Regions from separate parts of the Pelosinus fermentans DSM 17108 genome, predicted to be linked through region 3. Evidence: riboswitches for the same ligand, from Rfam matches in the RefSeq annotation. Region 3 holds a riboswitch; each other region holds the start of a gene.

The links. Region 3 has a riboswitch for cyclic di-GMP ahead of FR7_RS02010 (methyl-accepting chemotaxis protein). Riboswitches for the same ligand answer to the same signal wherever they lie in the genome.
Region 1: linked by a shared signal. The riboswitch ahead of FR7_RS17045 (methyl-accepting chemotaxis protein) and the one ahead of FR7_RS02010 (methyl-accepting chemotaxis protein) in region 3 are both predicted to bind cyclic di-GMP.
Region 2: linked by a shared signal. The riboswitch ahead of FR7_RS16375 (methyl-accepting chemotaxis protein) and the one ahead of FR7_RS02010 (methyl-accepting chemotaxis protein) in region 3 are both predicted to bind cyclic di-GMP.

The regions. Positions count from the first base shown of each region.
Region 1 is NZ_AKVN02000001.1:3,671,985-3,676,276, forward strand. Features, by position in the region: gene FR7_RS17040 (helix-turn-helix domain-containing protein) at 1-137, shown strand, start outside; gene FR7_RS17045 (methyl-accepting chemotaxis protein) at 200-1,888, opposite strand; cyclic di-GMP riboswitch class I at 1,991-2,075, opposite strand; gene FR7_RS17050 (catalase) at 2,269-3,438, opposite strand; gene FR7_RS24560 (catalase) at 3,455-3,784, opposite strand; gene FR7_RS17060 (REP-associated tyrosine transposase) at 4,011-4,292, opposite strand, start outside.
Region 2 is NZ_AKVN02000001.1:3,528,178-3,532,469, forward strand. Features, by position in the region: gene FR7_RS16375 (methyl-accepting chemotaxis protein) at 230-2,197, opposite strand; cyclic di-GMP riboswitch class I at 2,296-2,381, opposite strand; gene FR7_RS16380 (hypothetical protein) at 2,668-3,021, shown strand; gene crcB (fluoride efflux transporter CrcB) at 3,031-3,405, opposite strand; fluoride riboswitch at 3,517-3,579, opposite strand; gene FR7_RS16390 (efflux RND transporter permease subunit) at 3,702-4,292, opposite strand, start outside.
Region 3 is NZ_AKVN02000001.1:433,576-437,867, reverse strand. Features, by position in the region: gene FR7_RS02010 (methyl-accepting chemotaxis protein) at 1-2,011, opposite strand, end outside; cyclic di-GMP riboswitch class I at 2,156-2,241, opposite strand; gene FR7_RS02005 (hypothetical protein) at 2,487-2,888, opposite strand; gene FR7_RS02000 (glycoside hydrolase family 94 protein) at 3,320-4,292, opposite strand, start outside.

The sequences.
Region 1 (4,292 bases), 3.2 Mb from region 3:
CTACAGCTTGCTCAGTAGCAGAAATTTCGGCTTGCGTAGGCTATTCTGACCCATATTATTTCAGTAAGCTTTTTAAGAAACGTACGGGCTTTTGCCCCAGTGTACTGCAAAGCTGCTTAAAAGAAAACATCGGCTAAGTATAAAAAACGGCATCACTAAACAAATTTGTCTAGTGATGCCGTTTTTCATTTTCATTTACTTATAACTTAAACTTACTGATGATCTCATTGAGTTCTTCTGCCATTTTTGCTAAGGATTCAGCATTATGATTGATCTCATGCATACTGGCACTTTGTTCTTCGGATGCAGCGGCTACCGTTTGTGCACTTGCTGCAGTTTCTTCTGCAACACCACTAATATTTTGGACATTCCCTACCATTGTTTGGGTTCCCTTTGCTGTTTCCTCAATTGTATGCGTTATTTGTGCAACTACTGTTTTTACCTTATCAAGCTTATCAATAATCACTTCAAACCCTCTTTGAGTGTTGAATGTTACTTGTTTTCCTGCTTCCACCTCATGGTTTCCTTCACTTACATGCAGGACAGCATAATCAATGTCCTCTGTCATTTTTTTAATAATTTCAGCAATGTGGTGTGTTGCATCAGCACTTTGCTCCGCCAGCTTCCGAACCTCTTCTGCAACTACTGCAAAACCTCTTCCTGCTTCACCGGCACGAGCAGCTTCAATAGCAGCATTCAACGCTAATAAGTTGGTTTGACCTGCAATGCCTTGAATGACTGTAACGATTTCCCGAATGTTTTCAGACCCTTTTGCTAAGGAATTTGCCGCCTCTGTAATACTGATCATTGATTTTGCAACAGTATCATTCTGTGTAACGATCTGAGTCAGTAAATTCATCCCTTGGCTTGCTTCTTCAACAGCATTTTGAGTGTTCGCATTCACTTCATAGGCGTTCGAATTCATTTCCTCAGTACTTGCAGAAAGTTCCTGAATCGTAGCGGACATCTCCGTTATATTTGTAGTATTCTGAGCTGACCCACTCGCAACTTCCGCTATGGTATTGGACACAATTTCTGCTGCACGCAGCTGTTCTTCTACTGTTGCACTTAATTCTTGACTAGATGCTGCCAAAGATTCAGAGTTTTGGCGTATTTGTCCCACTAGTGAGCGCAGAGCATTCTTCATTTGGGCCATTGCAGTAACCATATCACCTATTTCATCATTAACAGCAGCATGCTGCTCAGCAGTTGTTAAATCGAAATGACTGATTGCATCCATTTCATTCCGAACACGACGCAAGCGTTTCGCCATATACCTACTGTACCAGTATGCTAAACTACAAACGAACAGTATAACAAGCATACTTAAAATTCCAACCAAATTCTTAGTATCTTTTTGTTCCTGCATAAGTTTAACCGTTGATTGTTTTAAATATTTTTCTTCTAAATCAAAGGTTTTATCAAATTGCAGGTCTATCTGCTGTGATAAATTTCTCCCTTCCGCAAGCAACGTATCGAAGGAAGGACTGTTAGCTTTTCTTGCATCCATAAGCTGTCCCATTTTAAGACTATAGTCATCCATCATCTTTTCTAGTTTAACAGCTTCTGTTTTCACTTCTGGATTTTCCACACCAGATACAAATACTTTTAAGTCTTTTACGCTATCTTCAAATTCTTTTCTGGAATTTTGCTCATAGCTGCTAATCGAGTAGGCCATAAAACCTCGCAATTCAGCAATACCAGTATGCATACCATCCTGTGCCTTCGTGAGTAAGAGCATATTTGCGGAAGTATGTGTAATTAAATTTTCATATGTATCACTTGCTGTCGAATACTGATATGCTGTATATCCAAGCAGTATAAGCAGAAAGGAAATAGAAGTGAGGAACATACCTCCTAATTGTGCAATAATAGGTATTCTACGCATAAAATAACTCCTTTACATTTTAATTGTTGAGACGGCTGCATAAACTCTTTATCGCATCTCCTTCCATAAAAAAAACCAGATTGTTACATGAACTGTAATTCATATAGCAACCTGGCAGACATAGATAAAAATCGTTAGTCCCATAGCTTTGCGTCCTTAACTTTCGCTAAGTTTGCCGATCGTTCAATGGTATTGAATTTATGTATTAATAATTCTCCTCAAACCTCCAAAATCCTCTAAATTAAGACAAATTTTTCATCTTATTATTAAGCTCAACACCGAATTGAAGCAGGCTATAAATCAAGAAAAGAACATACAACTTCACTCATTGTATGTTCTTTCTTAAATGTCTTTTCGTTTTATGGAATACTTTTTCCAGCCTAAGACATCGTAGCCTTAACCCTCTCTTCTTGAGACATATCTGCTAAGTTTTTTACCTCAGTCAAATCCAATCCCAGGGTTTTGGCAATCCGTTTACCATAATCTTCATCGGCTTTGTAGAATAATGCAGTTTGTCGAAGCTGAATTCTTTTTTGAGCCTGCCCTAAATTACCGCATATATTAGAAATTAGGTTGCTTCTGTCAGTATCACTCATGACCCGACGGTATAATTCACCAGCCTGAACAAAATCTACATCTGACAAAACAAATGGATGTCTGTCCACTAAGCCTGTTACATCGATAGCAGGTACTGCATATTGAGCATCAGGTTCTGGACCATCAAAAGAATTAGGATAATAGTTCGGTCCCGCACCACCATTGCCGTCAATATTCATGACACCGTCCCGCTGGTAGTTGTTGGTAAGACCAGCTTTAGATGCATTAATGGGGATCTGATGAAAATTGGCCCCCAGTCGATGTCGCTGTGTGTCAGGATAGCTGAACAACCTTCCCAACAGCATCTTATCTGGTGATACCCCAATACCGGGAACAAAGTTGCCAGGAGCGAATGCTACCTGCTCAACTTCTGCAAAGAAGTTTTCTGGGTTTCGATTTAGCACCATTTTTCCTACTGGAATCAACGGATAATCTGCATGATACCAAACCTTTGTGATATCGAATGGATCGAATTTATAGTTCTTAGCATCGTCTGCCGTCATAATCTGAACATATACTGTCCATGAAGGATATTCTCCTGCTTCGATGCTGTCATAGAGATCTTTAGTTGCCCGATCAGGGTCTGTACCTGCTAATTCAGTAGCTTCTGCATCTGTAAGAGTCTGGAAACCAAGGTCTGCTTTAAAATGCCATTTGAACCAACAGTGTTCGCCGGCCTGATTGTAAAACATATAGGTATGGCTGCTGTGCCCGTCCATATGACGAAAGCTTTTAGGTGTGCCCCGGTCAGAAAACAAAATTGTCACCTGATGAATGGATTCCGGAGTAAGGGATAGAAAATCCCACATCATATCAGGATCTTTTGTATGTTTCGCTGGATGCCTTTTTTGAGTATGTATAAAATCAGGAAACTTGATAGCGTCCCTGATAAAAAAGACCGGAGTATTATTACCTACCATATCATAATTTCCCTCGTCGGTATAAAACTTCACAGCAAATCCACGTGGGTCACGCCGCAGAATCAGCAGATCCCTTTTCACCGCCAACGGTAGAAAAGCGCACGAAAAGATCTGTTTTCTTACCAATTTGCGAAAGGAAGTCAGCCCTGGTAAATTGCGTAATATCATGAGTAACTTCAAAATAACCGTGAGCTCCGGTTCCTTTGGCATGGACTACTCTTTCTGGAATCCTTTCCCTATCGAAATGTGCCAGCTTTTCAATTAGATGAGTATCGGACAAAAGTGTGTAGTGTGAGCTGCCAGTGGTAATGGAGTTTTGATCATCAGCTACAGGAATACCAAAATTTGTTGTTAATTTTTTCTTATTACTATCAACCATTAGCTTCACTCCTCCTCATATAATGTTAAAGAACGACTTATTTAGGGAAGAACCTTCTAACTTTTTCAGCATCAGCCTCCTTTCCTAGCCCAGTTACTTCAATACCTAATTATTGGCACTAAGATTATTTTTCTTAAAATACTTATTCTCCAAACATAACATTATTCCTTTATTTATAATCAATTATTTTTAGCTATTTCGCAGAGTCAAGGGACGGTTCCGAGACTCACTTTGTACGCTGAACCATATTTCTATCTACATCCAATAACTTAGCAATTTGACGAATTGATAGGTTTGATTTTCGTTTCAGTGTGTTAATAAGATCTCGCCGTAAATCTTCCTTCTGGCGATTTTTCAGATCACTACTATTGATATTATGTTTGACTAGAAAATGCATAATCAATTCTTTTGCTTGATTTTCAGTTTGAATCGCTTTCTCTTCTACATTCTCTTCTTGTAAATCTATGAACTTTCCATCATCCTGTATTTTTGAGTAGTCTATAAAAAG
Region 2 (4,292 bases), 3.1 Mb from region 3:
CATTATTATAACATGTAACAAATTTAATTTCGATTTTCGAAAATCTTTTCTTTATTATACGCTTCCCTGCCAATACAGTAAATAATATTATCGATTGTATACAGTATATATTCGATAATTATTGTTACTTTCATCTTCTAAAACTATTGATTCTGCACTATAAAAATGGGATATTTAGATTCTCACAGAATCTAAATATCCCTCTGGTGCTCTAGTTTTTTATAAAATCTTATATGGAGAACTTTCTTATTTCTTGTTGCAATTCTCCTGCCATGTTAGCTAATGCATGACTGGAAGAAGCGATTTCCTGCATGGATGCGGACTGTTCTTCTGTCGCTGCTGAGATGCTTTGTGTTTCGCCGGAAGTATTTTTCATAATACTTTCAATATCCTGTACAGCAGTAACAATTCTTTGACTGCCAGTCTTCATTTGTCCGATGGAATCGGTTATCTGATATACTTGACTGGCTACCTGACCAATAAGCAATTCAATCTGTTTAAAAGCTGCACCTGCAGCGCTTACAACTTCATTGCCAATCTCAACTTCTCTTGTACCATCCTTCATTGTTACTACAGCTTCATCTGTATCTGCTTGAATTTCATTAATCATATCCGCAATTTGTTTAGCCGCCTGCTGGGATTGTTCTGCTAATTTCCGCACTTCTTCTGCTACAACAGCAAATCCGCGTCCTTGTTCACCTGCACGTGCCGCCTCAATAGCCGCATTTAAGGCCAGCAAGTTGGTTTGCCCTGCAATTCCTGAAATGGTATCTACAATTTGTCCAATTTCTTTTGATCGTTCCCCTAACTTGGCTACGACTCCTGCAGATCCTGAAATTGTCTTTTCAATAATATTCATTTGATTTACAGCATTGAAAACAGCCTTACTTCCCTGACCTGCAGCCGCTGCGGCCTCTTCTGAAGTCAAATTAACGGTTGCAGCATTTGTGACAACAGACTGTATACTAGCCGACATATCCTCTACAGCCGCAGAAGTTCCATTGATTGCTTGCAGCTGCAATTCTGCCCCCTGTGCTACCTCCGTAATTGAAGCAGCCACTTGAGTAGATGCATGGGCAGATTGTTCCGCGCTGGCTGTAAGTTCTTCTGATGAAGCAGCTACATGTTCTGCTGTTTGAGCGATCGCCCTAATTAGATTACGCAGATTTTCTGCCATAGTAGAAAAATCTGCAGCAAGTTGGCCAATCTCATCATTTGTCTGAATCGTAAGGTTTTGTTCCGAAAGATCTCCTCCAGCCATACGTTGTGCAGATTGAGATAAGATTGCAACATTTTTGGTAATTCCGCTCGACAATCTCCAAGAAGCAGTCGCTGACAATAAGATGCCAAGCAAAGCAGTTAGTCCAAATTGATATCCTAAAGCCGTGACCTGACCATATACATCTTTTACGTCAACGGTGATCCCCATTGTCCAGCCAGTAGCAGGAATCTTGGTATAAATCATTAACTTCTCTGCTCCGTTTGCCTCATAGGTTTGCATACCTTTATCCTGGGCCAGCATTTCTTTTGCAAATTTTTGCAATACAGGATCTTCATGAATGTTCTTTGAAACTTGGACAGCATCCGGATGAGCTAAAATAATCCCCTGCTGATCAATAATGGTGCCATACCCTTTTCCATTTACCTTAACGTCTTTAATCTTTTCACTCAGCAAATCTAGGGCTATATCAATGCCAACAACACCGCGAAAATTTCCTGCCTCACTTTTTAATGGTACCCCTGCGGACACAATATATTTTTTGGTAAATGCATCAACATATGCATCCGTAAAGACGAGTTTATTTTTTTCTTTTGTCTGCTGATACCACCCACGTTTACGGGGATCATACCCTTCAGGCAGTGTCGTTCCTGAACCATCAATCATTTTACCATCTTCTAATCCGGCATATAGATCCAGTAAACTAGGATCTGCTTTGTAGTTTTGTACAAAAGAAACCGGGATTTCCCTATCACCTAACACAACTCGAATATTCTCACTTGTTGTCACTGCGGTTTGCGCCTTCGCCAATAACCAGCCGTCTAATTGAGTTGAATAGGTATTGGCAACTGAGAACATTTCATTCTTAATATTTTCCTCTACCTGACTTTTCGCATAAAAATACCCCATCGTCGTAGCTACTAATAAGACCAGACTCGTAATCGCCATCATCATTAAAAATTTCATTTTTAATTTCATATATACGCCCTCTCCTCTCTCCTAACATTCCAATAAATAAAATACTGAAATAAGTGCCTCAATATAAAAGATTGCCAAGTTACATCATAATCAACAAACGATGCAACCTGGCAATCATAGATGTAACATCCTTAGACCCATGGCTTTGCGTCCCCACCTTTAGGTTGGTTTGCTCATTATGGTATTTTCTTCTATGTTTTTCGACATTTTTCTTCAATTTCCTTTCGCTTTACCAAAAAAATAATAGAACCTCCCAATTGAAGCGGTCTGCTATGTACCATATTTACCGTTCGTTCATACTATAAACAGCCTAGTACTTCATCTGCATTAAAAACGCTGCTGCTTTAGCAGTCTTTTTCCGTACTGCTTCGTTGTCTCCGCCTTGCAGATCAAAAAAAATCCTCGCTAAATTATCTATAGTTTTAACGCAGATGAGGTACTAGAATGCTTAATGTAAGGGAAGTGTTATCTTGGTTTTAAAATCTGATTTTCAAGATACCTTAGAGTTTTTCATTTTCTCAAATCTTCCCATCCTTATGAACCCAGGTAACGCTATGAATGTAGTTGTTTCCAATGAAATCATTCCTACAGCTCCCACTCCTCCTCTTACTCCTACATCTGCGGTTCCAACTGTCGCCACAGCACCTGTACTTGTTATTACACCAGAGACGTTAAAAGCATTGCAATCGTATACGATAAACAATTATCCCGATATAGGACTTCCTCAGGATATTGCCCAAATCGCCAAAGATTTCATTGCAAATCTTCCCCCGCTCATCCCCATTACCCAAACTACAGCTGTTAGCACAGCTGTAACTATATAAGATATCGTATCAAACAAGTCTTGCAACGCCAATTCCGATCCATGTAGCTGCAAATCCAAGCAGAAGATTAAGCCCTATATTATATAACGCTATTATCACATTAGAGTCCTCCAGTACACGAAAGGTTTCGTAACTAAAAGATGAAAACGTAGTTAAACCACCAACAAAACCAACGGTAACCAGTAGCCGCCAATAGGGATTTACAATGAAACGTTCTGTCGTCAGCGTCATAAATATGCCGATAATAAAACACCCTGCCACATTTACAATAAGTGTTCCATAAGGAAAATCAGCTCCAAACCGCTCAGAAGCCCATAGGGAAACTAAATACCGAGCTGTCGCTCCAATACTTCCTCCAACGGCCACCGCTATGATTCTCAACATTCTTATCACCACCTCATCCTTTACGCATTATACTTTTATCCACGACCTCCAGCAAAAATTAAAAAGGATCTTTCTCTGCGTTTATTTACAAAAAAATAGACTCCTACCAATATGTTGGTAGGAGTCATTACTGCATCAGCAGATTTAATGGCGAACCCCATCGCCCCCAGTAACTTATCAGCACAAAATCAGTGAATACTGACGCAAGGTACTAGTTTATGAATTTTGCTGCTTTCATTATAGCAGACCTCTTAAATCGGCGTCAATAGGACACTTTTGTTGTCCATTTCTATTATTCAAATCGGTTCTTCTTTTGTTACTTTTTCCAATGGTGGAATTGTAACATCTACCTTTACTCTTCTTTTCATAAAATCATCCAATAATGAATATACAACTGGTACAACCACTAAGGTCAAAATAGTTGAGGTAACCAAACCGCCAATAATCGCATGAGCCATAGGAGCACGTGCTTCAGCTCCTGGTCCAATTCCTAATGCTAGTGGAAGCATCCCAAAAATCATTGCTGCAGTTGTCATCAGAATCGGACGCATCCGAACTACAGCCGCTTCTACTAATGCCTGATTTCGTTCGATTCCTTCTCCCATACGTTGTTTGGCAAAGTCAATCAGCAAAATCGCATTTTTGGTTACGAGACCCATCAACATAATAATCCCAATGAGAGACATCATGCTAAGCATACTGCCAGCAATTAGGAGACCCAATATTGCACCAATGATTGCCAGCGGTAAAGCCAGCATAATAGCGAAAGGCTCAATATAGCTTTCAAATTGAGCGGCAAGTACAAAAAAGATGAAGAGCACCGCAGCAGCCAATGCCATTAAAATACCGCTAAAGGCATCTGCCATCTGCTGTGATTGTCCGGTAGT
Region 3 (4,292 bases):
ATTGGGCTATAATAGAGCGAAGTTCCTCAGACATTTTAGCTAACGCTTCACTAGAGGCAGCAATCTCTTCCATTGATGCAGACTGCTCTTGGGCTGAGGCAGAAACAGTCTGGGTATATCCAGTTGTCTCACCATTAATTCTGTCGATTTCTTTAATTGAGGAAACAATTTGCTCACTGCCGCCTGCTACCTGTTGAATTGCAGCAGAAATATCCCGGATTTGATTGGAAACCTGTTCAATTAATTTCAATATCTCCCCGAAAGCCTTGCCTGCAATATGAACTACTTCTGAACCTCGCTTGACTTCATTCGTCCCCTCGGCCATTACGTTAACTGCTTTATCAGTATCACCTTGAATTTCACCAATTAGTACTGCAATATGTTTTGCTGCGTCCTGGGATTGTTCAGCTAGTTTACGAACTTCTTCCGCTACCACCGCGAACCCTCTGCCCTGTTCACCAGCACGTGCTGCCTCGATTGCAGCATTCAATGCAAGGAGATTTGTTTGACCGGCAATTCCAGCAATGGTATCGACAATTTGACCAATCTCTTTTGAACGATTGCCAAGTTTCTCGACTACCTGAGCTGAGTTCATTACTGTTTTCTCAATATTCTCCATCTGTTTTGTAGTATCTTCGATTGCCTTACCGCCATCTTGAGCAGCAAGCGCCGTCTTTTCAGCAGTAGCTGCTACATTTCCAGAGTGAGCAGCTACCTGCTGTATACTAGCAGACATCTTTTCAACAGCATCCTCGGCAACATCTACTGCTTTTATTTGTAGTGTACTGCCTGAAGCTACTTCCGTTATCGTTTCAGCGATTTGATTGGCAGCTACAGAGGATTGTTCTGCACTTGCCGTAAGTTCCTCGGATGATGCTGCTACCAGTTCTGCTGAAGTAGCAATTTGTTGAACCAAACTGCGTATTTTTTTTACCATCGTATCAAAATGGATCTCCATTGCATCTAATTCGTCTTTACCATCGGCACTCTGTGCGGCCGTCATACCTAGAGCAGCTACTTGTAAGGTTAAGTCACCTTCTGCCATTTTTTCAATTGCTTTATTCATTCTTATAATCGGCCTTGTTATTTTCCTTGAAACTAAAATACCAAAACCACAAGCAGCAATAAGAATCAAACCAATTGTAATAAAGGAGGATCTTAGAAAGGGGGCCAATTTCACAAGAATTTCTTCTTCCGGTACATTGATCCCCAAGCTCCAATTCGTTCCAGGAATAGGAGCGAAAGCAATGTACTTCGTAACGCCCTCGTCTGCGTAATTACCAGTTCCGGTTTCCGCATTGACCATTTTATTCATTATATTTTTAAGCTGATCTTTTGCATTAGGATCCTTTAATATATTCGTCTTCATGATTTGGTCTTTATCAGGATGAATGATGGTTAAACCATCGCCCTGAATTACATAGGCATAACCGCTTTGTGCAACCTTAATTTGATTCACACGTGAAATGAGAGCATCAATAGGCACTGTACCGCCAAGAGCCCCTATAACCTGGTTATTCTTTTTGATTGGCGCAACCACAGAAACCACCAATTTACCATCAGCCTTAGAGATAATTGGATCGGTAGTTGTCACTTTACCAGTTGACATGACCTGTTTAAAATATTCACGATCAGCGATATTTGTTCTATCCCCTGATGTATGAATGGATTGCCCCTTTGCATCTACAAGCCAAAACCGTGAATAAATAGGATTTCGCTTGGTCTCTTCTTTTAAATAAGCAAGTGCCCCCTGGGTATCTCCGTTAACAACACTTTGATTCGTTGCCAATATGGAAACCTCAATTTCACGAGTATCTTTCCACGTCCCAATGTCTTCAGCATAGGCATCTGCCCGATGAACAAGATCCTCCTCAACACCTGAAACCAATATGCTTTTTGCATTGTAGAAATTACATACTCCTAGAATGCTTAATGTTATTAATAGTCCAATTACTAAAACAGCTGTAACCTTTACCTGAATACTTTTCTTTATCCATATAAGCAAATTCATAAATAATTCTCCTCCATCCATTTTTCACTTATCATCCAAATTGCCAAATTACTATATGAAACCCGACCTATCCCGCCAAAAAAAATAGCACCCGCCCAAGGCAGGTGCTAATTAACTCATCACGATTCACTTAATTTATGATTCACTAGCAACCTGGCAATCATAGACAACTCGTCTTTAGACCCATAGCTTTGCGTCCCAACCTTTCAATTGGTTTGCCAAAATATTCTTTTCAATATTGTTTATTCTACACCCAATAACCTGTTTCGTCAATGAACGCAGAAATACAGCGTTGGGACACAGGGACAGGTTCCGTGTCCCAAAATAATTAACCCAATCTTTAGCTCATCATTACTAGGTATAAATTGATTGCCTTCTGTGCTGGCAATCATGATTGATTTGCCATTACTTTACTTGCCAAACCGCTGAGATAAAACTTTAGGCTAGAAAGACATTCTTACTACATAAAGGCTTACTATCCTCTGGCATCGACTTTAGCAATATCATAATAAGAACTTGCAGCATAATTTTCTTCAGCTTGTATTCTTTCTTGTAATTTATTATCAGGAAGCGCCGTCTTTGCTGTCAGTTGATACCCCATCAATGTTTGATCATTATTCATAAGTCCATGAATATTCTTATCATCCACCGCTTCCGTTTTTGACGCATCTTTGTCTTCGTCCTTATTTTTAGCAACCCTGCCTATCAAAATCTTGAAGTCTTCTCCTATAACTACATAAGTGCATTCATAGTCTCCTTCTTGTTGCGTAACGTATTGCCTTTTACCCTGATTACTATTCACCTCGCTCTTATCACTTTGCTCCAGACTAGACTTCCTTTGTGGCGAAAAAGAAACCCCAGTTATACCCAAACTCATAACGAATCACCATTCCCTTTATCAAATTTATTTAAAAAGCAAACAATCAATGCTTCGCTATTTTTACTGACCTGATAGCGTAAAAACAATCATCACGTAGAATGACTTGACACCTTCTATTATTATTATCGTATAAAGTGTGTACTATCTTTACTTCTTTGTAAATTTTTGCAGAAGCGATGATGACGGTTCTCTTGCTTCTCATAATTAAATTACGCCTTAAAAGTAGGAGAAGCGACGGAACCGTCCCCCATGCTTCGCAATCACCCTCCTTCTGGCGCTGGTTGCCGCCTGAAGAAGCAGTGAGTCCAGCTAACTAAGGTCAATGACTTTAGTTAGCTGGACTCACTGCTTTTGTTACTTTCATTGTCTACGATTTGCATAAAAGATGGGATATACCGATGGAATTAGTCGTTCCCTTGAGAAGTTTATTACATCGTCATAACAACGTGATGGGGCTGCCCGTCATCGCCCATTATAACGTAAGGACCATCCTTCATATCTCGCTCCGTAAGTACAACTTCCTGTCCATCAATTTGTAAAGCAATCCCACCAACGGACTTATGGGACGGATTTTCAACAGTAATATGGTAGGAGCTATTACCAAAACGGTAGCTGACGGAAAACCCTGGCCATTCGCAAGGAATACACGGGCAAATGTACAGGCGGTCACCACGGCGACGAAGGCCGAGAATCGATTCAACTCCCGCCTGATACATCCATCCGGCAGCACCAGTGTACCACGTCCAGCCGGCGCGCCCCCGGTGCGGCTCCGCTGTATAAACGTCCGCCGCAATGGCGTAGGGTTCGCCCGCATACTGCCGTACTTCATTAGGTGTGCGTGTGTGATTGAGAGGATTTAACATTTGGAATAATTCTAAAGCCTTATCTCCGTTGCCAAGCCCGCACCAGGCGATAATACTCCAGATAACGCCATGAGTATACTGGGCTCCGTTCTCCCGGATACCGGGCGGGTAGCCCTGAATATAGCCGGGGCTCGGATCTGTGCTGTCAAAAGCCGGTGTTAAAAGACGCACAACCGAAAGATCCCGGTCCACCAGTTCACGGTCGAATGACTGCATTGCCTGCAGTGCCTTTTCTTGTGGCGCCGCCCCTGAAATAACCGACCATGACTGGGCGATGGCGTCAATACGGCACTCCTCGTTATAGATAGAACCCAGCCATTGTCCGGCGTCAGTGAAAGCCCGCCGGTACCACTGTCCGTCCCAGGCATGCTGATCAAGAGAGGCTGTCAATTGCCTGCATATGTCCAGGCAGCGTTCTGCCTGCTCTACAGCACCGCGCTGCCGGCATAAATCCGCAAACCGATTTAGCACGTCACAGAGAAACCAACCAAGCCATACGCTCTCACCGCGGCCTTCAGCGCCGACATGACTCATACCG